4 regions of the Massilia sp. FBCC-B171 genome follow, and region 1 is predicted to be linked to each of the others. Evidence: predicted binding sites of a transcription regulator. Region 1 holds the regulator's gene; each other region holds the start of a gene.
The links. Region 1 encodes sigma-54, which starts transcription at its own class of promoters, with help from an activator protein. Its sites were predicted from a motif close to TGGCANGNAANCTGCTTT; they were not measured.

Region 1 (4,144 bases):
CACCCTGATCATCGCACCGCGCCGCACGGCGCCCGCCGCCGCGCCGGCCGCCGCTCCCGCGGCCGCCACGCCGGCGCCGAGGGCGGCTGCCCCTTCGACTTCAGCGGCGGGCAAGCAATGATGATGAAAGACGTTGCCGACACCCGCAGCACCCTGGTCGTGCGTGGCCTGCAAAAAAGCTACGGCAAGCGCCTGGTCGTGCGCGACGTGTCGCTGGAAGTGGGCTGCGGCGAAGTCGTCGGCCTGCTCGGCCCCAACGGCGCCGGCAAGACCACCTCGTTCTACATGATCGTCGGCCTCGTGCCGTCGGACGCCGGCACCATCGAGATCAACGGCGCCGACATTTCGAGCCTGCCGATCCACCGGCGCGCGGTGATGGGTTTGTCTTACCTGCCGCAGGAAGCCTCGGTGTTTCGCAAGCTGACGGTGGAAGACAATATCCGCGCCGTGCTCGAACTGCAGCACGACGAGAACGGCAAGGCCTTGAGCAAGGCGGCGATCAACGAGCGGCTCGATTCGCTGCTGGGCGAACTGCAGATCGAAAAGCTGCGCGAGAACCCGGCGCTGTCGCTGTCGGGCGGTGAACGCCGGCGCGTCGAGATCGCGCGTGCGTTGGCCACCAACCCGCGCTTCGTGCTGCTCGACGAACCGTTCGCCGGCGTCGACCCGATTGCCGTGATCGAGATCCAGCGCATCGTGCGCTTCCTGAAGGAGCGCGGCATTGGCGTGCTGATCACCGACCACAACGTGCGCGAGACGCTGGGCATCTGCGACCGCGCCTACATCATCAACCAGGGCGCGGTGCTGGCGTCGGGACGTCCCGACGACATCATCGCCGACGAGTCGGTACGGCGCGTCTACCTGGGCGAACACTTCCGCATGTAGTCTACGAACGGGCCATGAAACAATCCCTGCAACTCCGGACTTCGCAGCACCTGGCGCTCACGCCGCAGCTTCAACAGTCGATCCGGCTGCTGCAGCTGTCGACGCTCGAACTGCACCAGGAGATCGAGCAAATCCTGTCCGACAATCCGCTGCTCGAGCGCCTCGACGATCCGCTCGACCACTCGGTGCGCCTGCTGGCCGACGGCGCGATCAACGACGCGCCGCCGCAGGCGCCCGAAGCGCCCGCGCCCAACGGTGAAGACGCGCCCCCCGCGCCGGACGCGGGCGAAGGCGCGGAGGGCGGCGGCGAGGTCGAACGCGCCGACGCCGACGCCGACTGGGGCGAGGGCACGCGCAGCGCCGGCAGCGAGAACGACGACGACGGGCGCCCGCAGCTGGGCGGCATCGGCGTCACGCTGCGCGAGCACCTGATGGAGCAGGTGCGGGTGACGGGCGTGACCGACCGCGACCGCGTGCTGGCCGAGCTGGTGATCGACGCCATCGACGACAACGGCTACCTGGAAGAGCAGTTGGATGAGATCCACGCGCGCCTGCCCGAGGAACTCGAGATCGAGATGGATGAGCTGCGCTGCGCGCTGGCGCTGGTGCAAAGCCTCGATCCGGTCGGCGTCGGTGCGCGCAGCGCCTCCGAATGCCTGGCGCTGCAGATCCGCAGCATGCCGGGCGTGCCGCTGGTGACGCGGCGCATGGCCCTGAAAATCGTCGAGGGCTATCTCACCTGGTTCGCGCAGCGCGAATTCAACAAGCTGAAAAAGGCGCTCGACTGCGACGACGAAGACCTGCGCGAAGCGCAAGCGGTGATCCGCCAGTGCAATCCGCATCCCGGCGCGGCCTTTGCATCGAGCGTGTCGGGCTATGTCGTTCCGGACGTTATTGTCCGCAAGACGAAGGGCGGCTGGGCCGTCACGCTGAACAACGAAGTCATGCCGCGCCTGCGCGTGAACAACGTGTATGCCAACCTGCTCAAGGGCGGAAAAGGCGAAGGCCAGATGAGCGCGCAGCTGCAGGAAGCGAAGTGGCTGATCAAGAATATGCGCCAGCGCTTCGACACGATCCTGCGTGTTTCGCAGGCAATTGTGGAGCGTCAGCGCAACTTTTTCAGCCATGGCGCGGTTGCGATGCGTCCCCTTGTGCTTCGCGAGATTGCTGATACACTGGGTCTGCACGAGAGCACCATTTCTCGTGTAACAACTCAGAAATTCATGCTGACCCCGCACGGCATGTTTGAGCTGAAGTATTTCTTCGGAAGCCACGTCGCCACCGAAGCGGGGGGCGAAGCATCGTCTACGGCGATACGGGCGCTTATCGCGCAGCTGACAGGAGCAGAGGACCCAAAGAACCCATTATCCGACAGTAAGATCGCGGAAATGCTCGGGGAACAAGGCATGGTCATTGCGCGCCGCACGGTTGCCAAATACCGCGAGGCACTCAAGATTCCTCCCGTCAGTCTCCGCAAATCCTTGTAACAGCGGCCCCAGGCGCGACCCAAGCGCGAATGCGGCGCCGCGCATTTATCTAAGGAGTGTGTATGAATCTCACCATCAGTGGCCACCACCTCGACGTCACCCCCGCCATTCGTGAATACGTACAGAACAAGCTCGAACGCATCACCCGCCATTTCGATCAAGTGATCGATTCCCACGTGATCCTCGCCATCGACAATCTCACCGAAAAAGACAAAAGGCAAAAAGCCGAGATTAACTTGCGCCTGTCCGGCAAGATGGTGCACGTGGAAAGTGTGGCGCACGACCTGTATGCCGCCATCGACCTGTTGATGGACAGGCTGGATCGTCAGGTGATGAAGTACAAGTCGATTCTGAAAGACCATGGTCACGAGGCGCTCAAGCGCCGTCCTGAAGGCGGAGAGGCCGCTGCTGCGTTCTGATCAGCACTGAGCACCGTCTGAACGAGGGCGCCGCAAGGCGCCCTTTTCAATTGCGCGTGCGGGTAAAATGCATGTCTCTTCAACCATGCTACCCACCATGACCGATCACGTCCTGACCCGCGTTGCCAACGGCACCGGCATCATCACCCTTGACCGTCCGAAAGCCCTCAATTCGCTGTCGCTGGCGATGGTGCGGCGCCTGACCGAGATTTTGCTGGCCTGGCGCGACGACGCGTCGGTGGCCGCCGTTGTGCTCACCAGCAGCAGCGAAAAAGCGCTGTGTGCGGGCGGCGACATCCGCTTCTTCCACGAAGCCGGCCACGCCACGCCAACCGGCGGCAGCGCGCTGCTGGAAGATTTCTTCACCGAAGAATACGCGCTGAACCATTTAATTTACTTCTATCCGAAGCCGTATATCTCGCTCATGGATGGCGTGGTGATGGGCGGCGGCATGGGCATCGCCCAGGGCGGTCCCGAGACGGGCCTGCGCATCGTGACCGAGCGCACGAAGATGGCCATGCCGGAAGTGAACATCGGCCTGTTCCCGGATGTCGGCGGCAGCTATTTCCTGTCGCACGCGCCTGGGCAGCTGGGCAATTACCTTGGCTTGACGGGCTTGACGATCAGCGCGGCGGACGCGCTGTATGTGGGCCTGGCCGACGTCTTCGTGCCGGGCGCGCAGGTTCCCGAACTGAACGCGCTGATCGACACGACGCCGGGTGCGCAGCTGGCGGACGCGATCCGCGCGTTTGGCGCACGCTTTGCCGCCGATGCGGGCGAGAGCGTATTGCAGACGCAGCGCGCTGCGATCGACAGTCATTTCGGCGCCGCTTCGGTAGCCGCCATCATGACCTCGCTCGAAGGCGACGAGACGCCGTTCGCACAGAAGGCCTTATCGGCGATGCGCCAGCGTTCGCCGCTGATGATGTGCGTGACGCGCGAGATGCTGCTGCGTGGCGCCGCGATGAACGTGGCCGACTGCCTGCGCATGGAGCGCTCGCTGGTGCGCCGCAATTTCGAACACGGCGAAGTGTTGGAGGGCGTGCGCGCGCTGGTGATCGACAAGGACAATGCGCCCCAGTGGAAGCCTGCCAGCCTGGCAGAGGTGACGCCCGAGATGGTGGACCAGTTTTTCGCGCCGGTGTGGCCGGATCACGCGCATCCGCTGCGGCATTTGGATTGAACGTCGGTTGGGCACGGAGTGCCCACGCGGTACGGGCGCTACCTTACGGCCCGCGGCCCCGCCGTCATCCAACACGCGGCGCCTGAAAAAATCACCCTGACCGGCACGCGAACGTTGTACCGCGTGGGCACAGAGTGCCCACCCTACCCAACCCAAAATGGCACGGTGGG
Region 2 (4,144 bases), 720 kb from region 1:
GGCCCGGTGACGCCGAAGCTGTTCGTCTCGACCACCGGGACGGACGCGGACTGGGTGGTGAAACTGATCGACGTGTATCCGGCGGCCTACCCGGAAACGCCCGTTGAACACAAGGGCGGCGACGTTGCGGCGCCCAAAGTGGAAATGGGCGGCTACCAGCAGCTGGTGCGCGGCAATCCGCTGCGCGGCAAATTCCGCAACAGCTACGAGAAGCCCGAGCCCTTCGTGCCTGGCAAGGTCGAGGCGCTCAGCTTCGGCATCGGCCAGGTCAACCACACCTTCCGCCGCGGCCACCGCATCATGGTGCAGGTGCAGAGTTCGTGGTTCCCGCTGGTCGACCTGAATCCGCAGACGTTTACGTCGATCCCGAAAGCCAAACCTGAGGATTTCAAGAAGGCGACCCAGCGCGTGTACCGCGCGCCGGATGCGGCGTCGGGGCTGCAGGTGATGGTGCTGCCCGCTAACTAACCGGGGCGACGTAGGACGTAGGGTGGGCGGCTAGACCTGAAAGGATGAATGCACGCTGCCTCGACGCCGCCCACGCGTTCAACCAGCCCAGGATCAGCCGCGACTATTCAACCGTGCGTTGAACGCGTGGGCGGCATAGCCGCCCACCCTACGGGTTTAAAGCATCGTTTGCCGGTTCACGCCCCAACCCAGGGCAATCCCGCCTTGCACCATCCACCGACCGTCTTGCGGTGCCCCTCGCCATCCTTGTCGCCCTCGAAGCCTTCCAGGATATCGAACGCATTCGCATACCCCAGTTCGGTCGCCACGCGCGCGCTGTGGCGCGAGCGCACGCCGGAGCGGCACAGGAAGAGCAGGATCTCGTCCTTGCCGGCGATGCCTTCCAGTTGCGCGCCGAATTGGGGATTCGGCTGGCCGCCCGGGTACGTTGCCCATTCGATGGCCAGGTGCTGGCCTTGCGGCACCGCCACGCGGCCGACCCAATCGCGCTCGGCGTTGGTGCGCACGTCGACCAGTTTTACGTTGGGCGCGGCCTGCAGCAGCATGAAGGCCTCGTCCGGGGTGACGGCGCCCGCATAGGGCTGGCCCGCGGTGCGCGCGCGTGCGGCGTCGAGAATGTCTTTGGTCGTTTTCATATCAAGGTCCTTGTCTGGTTCGCACCGCGCTGGCGCACGCTTGCCGAAACGGTGCGCGCTGCCTCAAAATGGTGCGCTTATCGTGATTTGCACCAAAATGGTGCAAATGGCGAGCGGGGCTGCACCATTGAATATTTGCATATCGAAGAAGATTTTATGGTTAAACTCACGGCTTTCCAAAGAACGATAGCGCATTTGCTCATGCCGGAAACGCTGGCATGGTTCCTGCATATATTCCTGCAAGCATGTCGCAGGCAGGTTGACGGGTCGGAAACGATCTCGCCTGAATCGGCACCCCATTTTATTTAGGAGAAACGCATGGCAAAGACAGCGGCAGATGTGATGCAGATGGTGAAGGACAACGAAGTGAAGTTCGTGGATTTCCGCTTTGCGGATACCCGCGGTAAAGAGCAGCACGTCACTGTCCCCGTGTCGCATTTCGACCTCGACAAATTCGAGTCGGGCCACGCCTTCGACGGCTCGTCGATCGCCGGCTGGAAGGGCATCGAAGCATCGGACATGATCCTGATGCCGGACCCATCGACCGCGAACATCGACCCGTTCATGGAAGAGACGACCATGTTCATGCAGTGCGACGTGATCGAACCGTCGGACGGCAAGGGCTATGACCGCGATCCACGCTCGATCGCCAAGCGCGCCGAAGCCTACCTGAAGTCCACCGGCCTGGGCGACACCGCCTTCTTCGGTCCGGAACCTGAATTCTTCATCTTCGATTCGATCCGCTGGAAAATCGACATGTCGGGCTGCTTCGTGAAGATCGATTCCGACGAAGCCTCGTGGTCGACCGATGCGACGACCGAGGGCGGCAACAGCGGCCATCGTCCAACGGTCAAGGGCGGCTATTTCCCGGTCCCTCCGGTCGACAGCTTCCAGGACATGCGCTCGGAAATGTGCCTGATCCTCGAATCGCTCGGCATCCCGGTCGAAGTGCACCACCACGAAGTGGCCGGCGCCGGCCAGAACGAAATCGGCACCCGCTTCTCGACCCTGGTCGAACGCGCCGACTGGACCCAGAACCTGAAATACGTGGTCTGGAACGTCGCCCACAGCTACGGCAAGACCGCAACCTTCATGCCGAAGCCGATCAACGGCGACAACGGCTCGGGCATGCACGTGCACCAGTCGATCTGGAAAGACGGCAAGAACCTGTTCGCGGGCGACGGCTATGCCGGCCTGTCGGAAACGGCGCTGTTCTACATCGGCGGCATCATCAAGCACGCCAAGGCGCTGAACGCGATCACCAACCCGGGCACCAACTCGTACAAGCGCCTCGTGCCTGGCTACGAAGCGCCGGTGAAACTGGCTTACTCGGCCCGTAACCGTTCGGCTTCGATCCGCATCCCGCACGTCCCGAACCCGAAGGGCCGCCGCATCGAAGTGCGCTTCCCGGACCCGCTGGCCAACGTCTACCTGTGCTTCGCCGCGCTCTTGATGGCGGGCCTGGACGGCATCCAGAACAAGATCCATCCGGGCGAAGCCGCCTCGAAGGACCTGTACCACCTGCCGCCGGAAGAAGACAAGCTGATCCCGACGGTCTGCGCATCGCTCGAAGAAGCCCTCGAAGCGCTGGACAAGGACCGCGAGTTCCTGACCCGCGGCGGCGTCTTCAGCGACAGCATGATCGACGCTTACCTCGAACTGAAGATGGGCGAAGTGCAGCGCATGCGCATGACCCCGCACCCGGTCGAGTTCGACATGTACTACTCGTCGTAATCTGTACTGTTGCGCTACGGCATCATAAGCTGTAAGCGCAGGTAACAAACGCGGGGAGGGCCGATGGCTTTCCCCGCGTTTTTTTATGGATGCGGTATATTCGGCTCAACTCCACCTCGCACACTTCTCAGTGCAGCTTCTACTGATGCGTATGACAACCAGTGTGACCCGGCTTGCCCTCGCTGCCGGCGTAATCTTCAGCGGCGCGGCCGAGGCACAAACCACGGTCTACAAATGCGTCGATGCGCAAGGCCGCGTCGAGTTCACCGATACCGGCAAGAAGGGCTGCAAGGCGCTCGACCTGCCGGGCTATATCCCGGCGCCGGTCGAACGGCGTGGCCCGGCCCCGGCCGCGGCGCGCACCGGCAGTGCGGCGCCGGCTGCCGCGCCCAGCCCGAGTCCGTCGAACTTCCCGCGCGTCGACACCTCGCAGCAGCGCGCCCGCGACGACGACCGGCGCGGCATCCTCAACGACGAGCTGCGCGCCGAAGAGGCGAAGCTGGCCAGCCTGCGCGAAGTCTTCAAGAACGGCGAGCCTGACCGCCAGGGCAATGAGCGCAATTACGCCAAATACCAGGAGCGCGTAGCCAGCATGCGCGACGACATCAGCCGCACCGAACGCAACATCGAAGCGCTGCGGCGCGAGATCGCCAACATCAAATGAGTCCCATGACCGAATTCGAGCGCGCAGCCCAGCCGGGCCGCTTTGCCGGCCTGGAGCTGCTTGCGTCGAGCGTGCTGCTGGTCGACCCGCACGACCGCGTGCGCTATGCCAATCCGGCGGCCGAGAACATGCTCGACGCCTCGCTCAAATCCCTGTCGCGCCAGACCCTGTCGGCTTTGTTCTCGAATGGCGACGAACTGGCCGCCCTGTGCGAGCAGACCCGCACCCACCAGTATGCCGACCTGCGCCAGGACCTCGCGCTCGAGCGCCAGGGCCGCGAAACCCTGCACGTGCATTCGATCGCCAGCAGCCTGGAGAACGGCGAAGTGCTGATCGAGCTGCGCGAAAACGTGCAGCAGTTGAAGCTCGACCGCGAGGAACGCTTCCTCGACCAGAGCCAGGCCAACAAGGAACTCATTCGCAACCTCGCGCACGAGATCAAGAACCCGCTGGGCGGCATCCGCGGCGCCGCGCAATTGCTGGAGCTCGAGCTGCCGCCTTTGCATCTGGGCGAGCTCAAGGAATACACGCAGGTCATCATCAAGGAAGCCGACCGCCTGCAAACCCTGGTCGACCGGCTGCTGGCGCCGCACCGCAAACCCCACATCGTCGGCGACGTCAACATCCACGAAGTCTGCGAGCG
Region 3 (4,144 bases), 680 kb from region 1:
GCCGCTTTCTTCGGAGGTGAACCAGAGCGTGCGGTTGTCCGGCAGCCAGCCGAAGTCGCTGTTGTCGAAGTTGACCCAGGCCTCGTCGCTCAGGCGATGCTGGGGCTTGAGTTTAGCGGCGGCGAGGTCGATGGTGGCGATCCAGCGGTCCTTGTTGTCGACCGCGCGCAGCATGACGGCGGCCAGTTTGCCGTCCAGGCTCCAGCGCACGGCGTCGTCGCGGTCGGCGATGCGCAGCGGGCGGTTTCCTTTCAGGGGATCGAGCTTGGCCTCGGCGCGCAGTTTGGCCAGCGGATCGACCGCGATGCCGGGCAGGGCGTCGAAGGACAGGTCCTGCACTTTGCCGGTGGCCAGCTCGATCAGTTTCAGCGCGTGCGGCGCCGGATTGGTGCGCCCGACGCGGGTGCGCTGGTCGTCCATCTCTTCATAGCCCGATTCGGTGACGTAGCGCGGCATCTTGCCGACACGTCCTTTGTCCGTACCTTTGGCGGCGGTGACCACCACCAGGTAGCGACCATCCGGAGACAGGGCGCTGCCTTCGATGCTGACCTTGTCGCCCAGGTAGACCGGGCCTGGCGCGCGCGTCGGATCGAAGCGGCGCTCTTCCTCGCTGCGGGCGCGGGCGGCGTCGCGGTCGTCCCTGGCGCGCTTGAGGGTCGTGATCAGGCGCAGCTGCATGTCGCGCAGCGCGTCGGGATCCTGCACGGCTGGGTCCTTGGCCGCGCGGGGCAGGGCGATCGGCCCCTGCAGGCGACTGGCGCGGTCCCAGCCGAACCAGTCGTGGCCGACGCGGAACTGCACCGCGCGCTCGTCGCTGGCGTATTGCGGGTCCTCGGCTTTCACGCCGCGCGTGATTTGAACCAGTGCGCCGGTCTTCAGGTCGCGCTCGAACAGGTCGCCATTGCGCACCATAATGGTGCGTGTGTGCGCACGGTCATAGACCACGGCCGGGCTGTCGAGCGTTGCCAGTTCGGCGTCGGCGACTTTTTGCACGCCGTTCTGGCGCGCGAGAAAAGTGTCGCGCAGCTGCGAGCCGGTGCGCTTCTGCTTGAAATACACGTCCTTGCCGTTCCAGCCCCACCACGCCGCTTCGACCGGATTGCCGATCCAGTCCGGATGGGCCATGGCCTGGTCGAGGCTGATGGGCGTAGGCGCGGGCGCTGCTGCCGCAGCAGGCAGGATGGAAAGCGCAGCAAGGAAAGTCAGTGCAGGAAGTCGCATCGTGGGTATCGAGTGAGTGAAAGGAAGTGCTTTCTAGCCAGAAAAATGCGAATGCATTCTAGCGCAGCCAACATGTAGCAGGGATATTGAGCCGAGAAATTTCACAAGCACTTGGCGTCGGATGTTCAGTCCTTGGCCCGTTTCTTGCATGTTGCAGTGCATGAAACGAGCCGACCCATCCCCCAGCCTGCGCATCGTCGTCGTCACCAGCGGCGACAAACAGGCCGGCGACGCCGCCCTTGCCGCCCAGGCCTGCCGCAGCGCGGCGCTGCGCGTCGGCCTGCTCGAGTCCGGCTATGACATCGTCGCTTCGCTCCCGCCGGACATCTTCCTGCCCGAGCGGATCGCCCAGTTGCAGCCGGACCTGATCATCGTCGACAGCGAGTCCGACGCCCGCGACGTGCTCGAACACATCGTGATCGCCACGCGCGAAGAACGGCGCCCGATCGTGCTCTTCACCGAGGACGACAGCGCGGCGACCATGGAAGCGGCGGTGGCGGCGGGCGTCTCGGCCTATATCGTGGCCGGCCTGCGCGCAGAACGGGTGCGCCCGGTGCTCGACGTGGCGCTGGCGCGTTTCAGGCGCGAACAGAAGCTGCTGGGCGAACTGGCCGACACGCGCCAGAAGCTGGCCGAGCGCAAGGTGATCGACCGCGCCAAGGGCGTGCTGATGAAGCGCCATTCCCTGACCGAAGACGAAGCCTACGGCCGCCTGCGCAGCCTGGCGATGAACAAGAACATGAGACTGGCCGAGATCGCGCAGCGCATCCTCGACGTCGAGGACTTGCTGGGTTAGACCCGGCGAAAGGAACCGCATGACAGGCTTGGCAGGCAAGGGCGCATACAGCGTTGGATCGGACCGTCCCGAGAAGGAAGAACTGAAGATCGGCTTCATGCCGCTGGCCGACTGCGCGCCGCTGGTGATGGCCTCCATCCTCGGCTTCGACGAAAAATACGGCGTCAAGCTGGTGCTGGAAAAGCAGCACTCCTGGTCCGGCATGCGCGACCGCCTGACCAGCGGCGAGCTCGATGCCGCCCAGGCCTTGTACGGCTTGCTGTACGGCCTGCAGATGGGCATCGGCAGCGCCGCGCGCGACATGGCGGTGCTGATGAACCTGAATCAGAACGGCCAGTCGATCGTGCTCTCGCGCGCCATCGCCGCGGCTGGCGTGACGGACGGCGCCGGGCTGGCCCAACTGATGCGCGAGCAGCCGCGCCGCTACACGTTCGCCCACACCTTCCCGACCGGGAACCACGCCATGTTCCTGTGCTACTGGCTGGCCGCCGCCGGGATCGATCCGCTTACCCAGACCCAGCTCGTCACCGTGCCCCCGAGCCAGATGGCGGCCAACCTGGAAGCCGGCCACATGGACGGCTTCTGCGCGGGCGAGCCCTGGAGCCGGCGCGCGGTGATCGAAGCGAGCGGCGTGCTGGTCGCGCCCAGCAGCCAGGTCTGGCCCGACCATCCCGGCAAGGCGCTCGGCGCACGCGCCGATTTTGTCGCCCGCCACCCCAACACCTGCCGCGCCCTGGTCGCCGCCTTGCTCGACACGGCGCGCTGGCTCGACAGCTCGCCGACCAACCGCGAAGCGGCCGCCGAAGTGCTGGCCAGCCCCGCCTTCGTCCATGCCGACATCGACCTGCTGCGCGCCTGCCTGGTGCCGCGCCAGGCCGATTTTCCCGGCCTGCGCTTCTTCGGCGAGGGCGAGGCGACTTACCCCTGGCTGTCGGACGGCATGTGGTTCCTGACCCAGCAGCGGCGCTGGGGCCTGCTGCGCGAAGACCCCGACTACCTGGGCGTGGCGCAGGCGGTCAATCACGTGGACGTGTATCGCGAGGCGGCGCTGCTGGCCGGCGTGGACGTGCCTTCGGGTGAGATGCGCAGCAGCAGGCTGATGGATGGCAGGGTGTGGGATGGGAGCGATCCGGCTGGGTATGTGGAAGCGTTCGGCATTCACCAGCGTGACGCGCAGCCCGCCAACGCCTGAGCCGACCCTACGGTCTATCTCTTGCATCGCGATGATGCAGCAACCAGCGCAGTGCGGCGTTCCGCATCATTTCAGCGCATTGTGCACTGCAATGTAGCGCCCTCCCGAATCTCCTAAGCGCTCCGCCCCGCCTGGGGTCTGGCACGGCTCTTGCAACTACCCCGTCAGGATCAACGACGATCCCTTCAGCAGCACATTAGTTGGTCCAATGCTGGACCGGCCTTTCGGACAACGGCGTCCGCCTCCCTGGTGACCACCACGGGACGCGGACGCCGTTTTGTTTTCATGAACGAGGGATACCATGGCCAGCAAAGCAAGCAGCATCACACTCACCGATTTCCATACGCCCCAGATGCGGGCCTTCCACCTGACCTGGGTCGCTTTCTTCATCTGCTTCTTCGCCTGGTTCGCCTGCGCGCCGCTGATGCCGGTGATTAAAGGGGAATTCGGCCTGTCGGTGGCGCAGATCGCCAACATCAACATCGCCGCCGTCGCCATCACCATCCTGGTGCGCCTGATCGTCGGCCCGATGTGCGACCGCTACGGTCCACGCAAAACCTACACGGCGCTGCTGGCCTTCGGCGCCATTCCGGTGCTGGGCGTGGCCTTTGCGCAGAGCTACGAAACCTTCCTGCTGGCCCGCCTCGGCATCGGCGCGGTGGGCGCAAGCTTCGTCATCACCCAGTACCACACCTCGGTGATGTTCGCGCCAAAAGTGGTCGGCACCGCCAACGCGGCCGCTGCCGGCTGGGGCAATGCCGGCGGCGGCGCGGCGCAGGCGGCCATGCCGCTGCTGCTGGGCGCACTCGTCATGGCGGGCGTGAGCGAAACCCTGGGCTGGCGCATCGCGCTGATCGTGCCGGGCGTGGCGATGCTGATCATGGCCGCCGTCTACTGGCGCTACACCCAGGACTGCCCGAGCGGTAATTTCAGCG
Region 4 (4,144 bases), 2.7 Mb from region 1:
AAAGGAACACGAAGAGACCGAGACCCAGTACAAGGACCTGGTCGAGAAGATGAAGGGCGCTTTGGCGGAGAAGGCCAAGGACGTGCGCGTGACGCACCGCCTGACCGATTCGCCGGCCTGCCTGGTGGCGGACGAGCACGAGCTGTCGGCCAACCTGGTGCGCATGCTCAAGGCCGCCGGCCAGAACGCGCCCGAGTCGAAGCCCATCCTCGAGATCAACCCGAACCACCCGCTGGTGACGCGCCTGAAGTACGAAGATGCGACCCAGGCGCGCTTTGCCGACTGGTCGCATATCCTGTTCGACCAGGCGATGCTGGCCGAAGGCGGCAGCCTGGCTGACCCGGCGAGCTTCGTGAAGCGCCTGAACGAGATGCTGCTGGCGATGGCGAAGTAAACGCCGGAGGAGTAGACGAAAAAACGGCCCGGGCAGCGATGCCCGGGCCGTTTTTATATGCTGGCGCCGGTTCGGCGATCAGGTCTTGCGGCGGCGTGCCCCGGCCAGGGCGGCAAGCGCCAGGCCAAACAGCGCAAGGTTGGCAGGCTCAGGCACGTCGCTGCGCTGGCCGATATCGAGCTGGAACACGGCGTTATTGGTGGTGAAATTGAAGATGTCGCGCGAGTCGTAGGCGATGCGCAGGCTGTTGCCCGTGAAGCTGAACTGGGCGGCGGCGTTCGTGGTCAGCTGATCCGATACGAGGCTCAGGCCGCGCAGGTATTGGCCGGCATCGAATGTGAGGTTATCGATGGTCAGCACGTAGGTCTGGAAGTCCAGGTTGTCCTGCGAATCGAGGGTCAGCAGTCCAGTGCTTGGGTTCAGGTCGATGAAGACGCGGCCACCGCTCCAAATCGACGGATTGTCGAACGCGGTGCTGCCGTTGATCTCGAAGCCGCTACCGATCGCACCGCTGTATTCGGCGGTCAACGGACCGCTGCGCTGGCAGCAGTATGGCAGGTCGGCAGCAGATTTGATGTCGGCCGTCAACACGTCGGCATTGGCCGCTGTTGCGCTGATTGCGAGAAGGAAGGAAAGCAGAAATTTACGCATGAGACACCCCTATGGTTTAGTTTTAATTACAGCTCATCCATTAGCACAATTTGTGCCAGGAAATAAAGCATGAGGCAAATCAAGTATTTACGGCTGCCAGCTGCGTTAAATTTTGCTCGGCTGTAAGGTTTTCCGACAGTGCGCTGCCCGGGAGCGGGGCTGGCTTCAACGTGGCGCCGGCGCGCCGCTGGCGTGGAAGAAGACGCGCCGCGCAAGCCTGGTGAACCCGGTCTGGAACAGCTGCTTGCGATGTTCGGTCAGCTGGCCAATTATCAGGGTCGCCGCGATGATCAGCATCACCAGCGCCAGCACATCGCCAGGATGCGACTGGCGGTGCGGATAGACGAGCAGCCACGTCTTCATTACCAGGGCATGCGAGAGGTAGAGCGTGAAGGTGTACGAGGCCAGCCAGCGCACCGGCCGCTCGATGCGCAGCAGGGCCTGGAGGCCGGCGCTCTTCGCGCACAGGAAGTTCACCACGACCAGCACGCAGACCAGGTAGTCGGCCAGGTAGCGGTCGGCGCTTTTCAGGGGCAGTCCGGTCCAGGGCCAGTGTGCCAGGGCGAATGCGCGCAGCGCCGCATCCAGGTCGCCCAGCTTGAACGCCGCCAGCAGCGCCAGCGTTGCGCACCAGCCGGCGAGCGCCAGCGGACGCGCGATCGTATGCGTCTTGTGCCAGTGGTAGGCGCCCACGCCGGCCAGCCATACCGGCAGCAGCAGCCAGAGCTTCGGCCCCACGAACAGCAGCACCGAGCCGACGACGGCCAGCCGGCGCCTGCCGCGCAGGTAGAAGGCCGCGCCGAACAGGACGTAATACCAGACCTCGTAGCCGAGCGACCAGTAGGGTGCGAGCAGCGGCGGCGGTTCGGAGACGGTCCAGAGTTCGCCCATGAACAGCAGGTGCAGCGGCAGGTAAAGCCAGGGTTTGGCCAGCTGGTAGTAATGCGCGAGCGTCCCCTGGCCCGACAATACCAGCACGGCGGCCACGGCAAAACCGAGCAGCAGCACGGGCAGGGCGACCGAATAGATGCGCGTGCAGCGGGCCACGCAGTAATCATGCAGGCTCGCGTTCTTGTACTCTGTGGTGTAGGCGATCACGAAGCCGGAGAGCACGAAGAACACCACCACCGATTCGCGCCCGAGGTTGGGCAACCAGGCGACGGCACTGGGGGCGACCACGCCATAGGGAACAAAGTGGCTGACGACGACCAGCACCGCCGCCAGGAAGCGGCAGCAGTCGAGGTAGAGCGAAAATGGACGGGGAAGCGGGAAGACCGGGGTTGTCATGGTCGTGCCTGGTGGTGCAGCGGCCATGATAAAGGCATCCCTGAGCTTGCAGCCGTGGCTAGGCGCGCAGCTGGGCGAGGAAGTCGAGCAGCAGCTGCTCGCCCTCGGGCCAGTCGCCGAAGCCTGCGTCGGCATTCACATGGCCGGCGTCGCCGATCTCGACATAGCTGCTGCCCCAGGCCTCGGCAAAGGCGCGCGCCCGTTCGCGGCTGACGAATTCGTCATTCGTGCTGGCGAGGACCACGCTGGGAAAAGGCAGGCGCGCCATCGGCACCGGCGCAAAACCGTTGGCGTCGATCGGGTAGGATGGGGCCTCGACGTCGCTCGGCGCGACCAGGAAGGCGCCGGCTGCGCGCAGGGGCGAACCGGACGCCGCCCAGTGCGCGGCCAGCATGCAGCCCAAGCTGTGCGCGACCAGCACCGGCGCGCCATTGCAGGTGGCGATTGCCGCATCGAGTTCAATGACCCATTCGCTTTGCACCGGGTTGTTCCAGTCGCGGTGCTGAACGCGGCGCCACGCGGGATGGCGCGCTTCCCAATGCGACTGCCAGTGCTGCGGGCCCGAATTCCACAAGCCCGACAAAATCAGTACGTCGCCATCCATGCCGCCTCCTTGTCGTTCAATCCATTCTACATGGGCTAACGGTCGGCCGTTCACAGCGCCGTGCGCAGCGCGAACAGTTCCGGGAACAGCACCACGTCAAGCATCTTGCGCAGATAGCTCACGCCCGCCGTACCGCCGGTGCCTTGCTTGAAGCCGATGATGCGCTCGACCGTCGTCACGTGGCGGAAGCGCCAGAAGCGGAAGGCTGTCTCCAGGTCGACCAGCTTTTCGGCCAGTTCGTACAAGGCCCAGTGCTGTTCCGGATCCTGGTAGACGGCGAGCCAGGCGGCCTGCACCGAATCGTCGTGCGCGGTCGCCTCGCTTGGCGCGCGCGCCAGGCGTTCGGGGGAGATCGTAAAGCCGCTCCCCGCCAGCAGCTGCACGGCTTCGTCATAGATCGAAGCTGTCTGCAAGGCGCCGGAGAGCACGGCATGGGCCGGCGGATTCTTTTCGTGCACCGCCAGCAGGGCCGCGTTCTTGTTCCCGAGGATGAATTCGAGTTCGCGGTACTGGTGCGACTGGAAGCCCGAGGAGGCGCCGAGATAGGGGCGGATGGCCGTGTATTCGGACGGCGTCATGGTCGCCAGCACGTCCCAGGCGTGCACCAGCTGGTCCATGATGCGGGCCACGCGCGCCAGCATCTTGAATGCGGGATTGAGTTCGCCGGCGCGCAGGTGCACGCGCACCGCGTGCAGTTCGTGCAGCATCAGCTTGACCCAGAGTTCGCTGGTCTGGTGCTGGATGATGAACAGCATCTCGTTGTGGTTCGGCGAGAGCGGGTGCTGGGCCGACAGGATCTGGTTCAGGCCGAGGTAGTCGCCGTAGCTCATCGACTCCTTGAAGTCCATCTTCGCGCCATGCCAGTCGGCGGGTTTTTTCTGATCGTTGTCCATGTACGCCTCAAGTCACCGCGCCGCGTTCGGCGGCCACGTCGTAGTCTTCACGGTCGAGAATATCCTTCAGGATCGCCACCGCATCCCAGACGTCGACAAAGCGCGTGTACAGCGGCGTGAAGCCGAAGCGCATGATCTCCGGTTCGCGGTAGTCGCCGATCACGCCGCGCGCAATCAGGGCCGCCATCACCGCATAGCCGTGCGGATGGGTAAAGCTGACCTGGCTGCCGCGCCGGGCATGCGCGCGTGGCGTGACCAGGCCCAGCGGGTGGCCGGCGCAGGTGGCTTCCACCAGTTCGATGAAGAGGTCGGTCA

Region 2: the regulator sigma-54 is predicted to act here: its motif matches at 1,318-1,335, upstream of glnA (type I glutamate--ammonia ligase).
Region 3: the regulator sigma-54 is predicted to act here: its motif matches at 1,355-1,372, upstream of NMB41_RS19185 (ANTAR domain-containing response regulator).
Region 4: the regulator sigma-54 is predicted to act here: its motif matches at 1,086-1,103, upstream of NMB41_RS09055 (PEP-CTERM sorting domain-containing protein).

The regions. Positions count from the first base shown of each region.
Region 1 covers NZ_CP101443.1:4,906,628-4,910,771, reverse strand. Annotated here, with positions in the region: gene lptA (lipopolysaccharide transport periplasmic protein LptA) at 1-121, shown strand, start outside; gene lptB (LPS export ABC transporter ATP-binding protein) at 124-885, shown strand; gene NMB41_RS22285 (RNA polymerase factor sigma-54) at 900-2,372, shown strand; gene hpf (ribosome hibernation-promoting factor, HPF/YfiA family) at 2,435-2,791, shown strand; gene NMB41_RS22275 (enoyl-CoA hydratase/isomerase family protein) at 2,889-3,974, shown strand.
Region 2 covers NZ_CP101443.1:4,185,395-4,189,538, reverse strand. Annotated here, with positions in the region: gene NMB41_RS18975 (CocE/NonD family hydrolase) at 1-468, shown strand, start outside; gene NMB41_RS18970 (rhodanese-like domain-containing protein) at 645-1,103, opposite strand; gene glnA (type I glutamate--ammonia ligase) at 1,422-2,837, shown strand; gene NMB41_RS18960 (DUF4124 domain-containing protein) at 2,989-3,501, shown strand; gene glnL (nitrogen regulation protein NR(II)) at 3,498-4,144, shown strand, end outside.
Region 3 covers NZ_CP101443.1:4,228,822-4,232,965, reverse strand. Annotated here, with positions in the region: gene NMB41_RS19190 (S9 family peptidase) at 1-1,221, opposite strand, end outside; gene NMB41_RS19185 (ANTAR domain-containing response regulator) at 1,382-2,017, shown strand; gene NMB41_RS19180 (CmpA/NrtA family ABC transporter substrate-binding protein) at 2,037-3,209, shown strand; gene NMB41_RS19175 (MFS transporter) at 3,511-4,144, shown strand, end outside.
Region 4 covers NZ_CP101443.1:1,996,637-2,000,780, forward strand. Annotated here, with positions in the region: gene htpG (molecular chaperone HtpG) at 1-394, shown strand, start outside; gene NMB41_RS09055 (PEP-CTERM sorting domain-containing protein) at 473-1,045, opposite strand; gene NMB41_RS09060 (acyltransferase family protein) at 1,211-2,332, opposite strand; gene NMB41_RS09065 (RBBP9/YdeN family alpha/beta hydrolase) at 2,391-2,936, opposite strand; gene kynA (tryptophan 2,3-dioxygenase) at 2,987-3,829, opposite strand; gene kynU (kynureninase) at 3,837-4,144, opposite strand, start outside.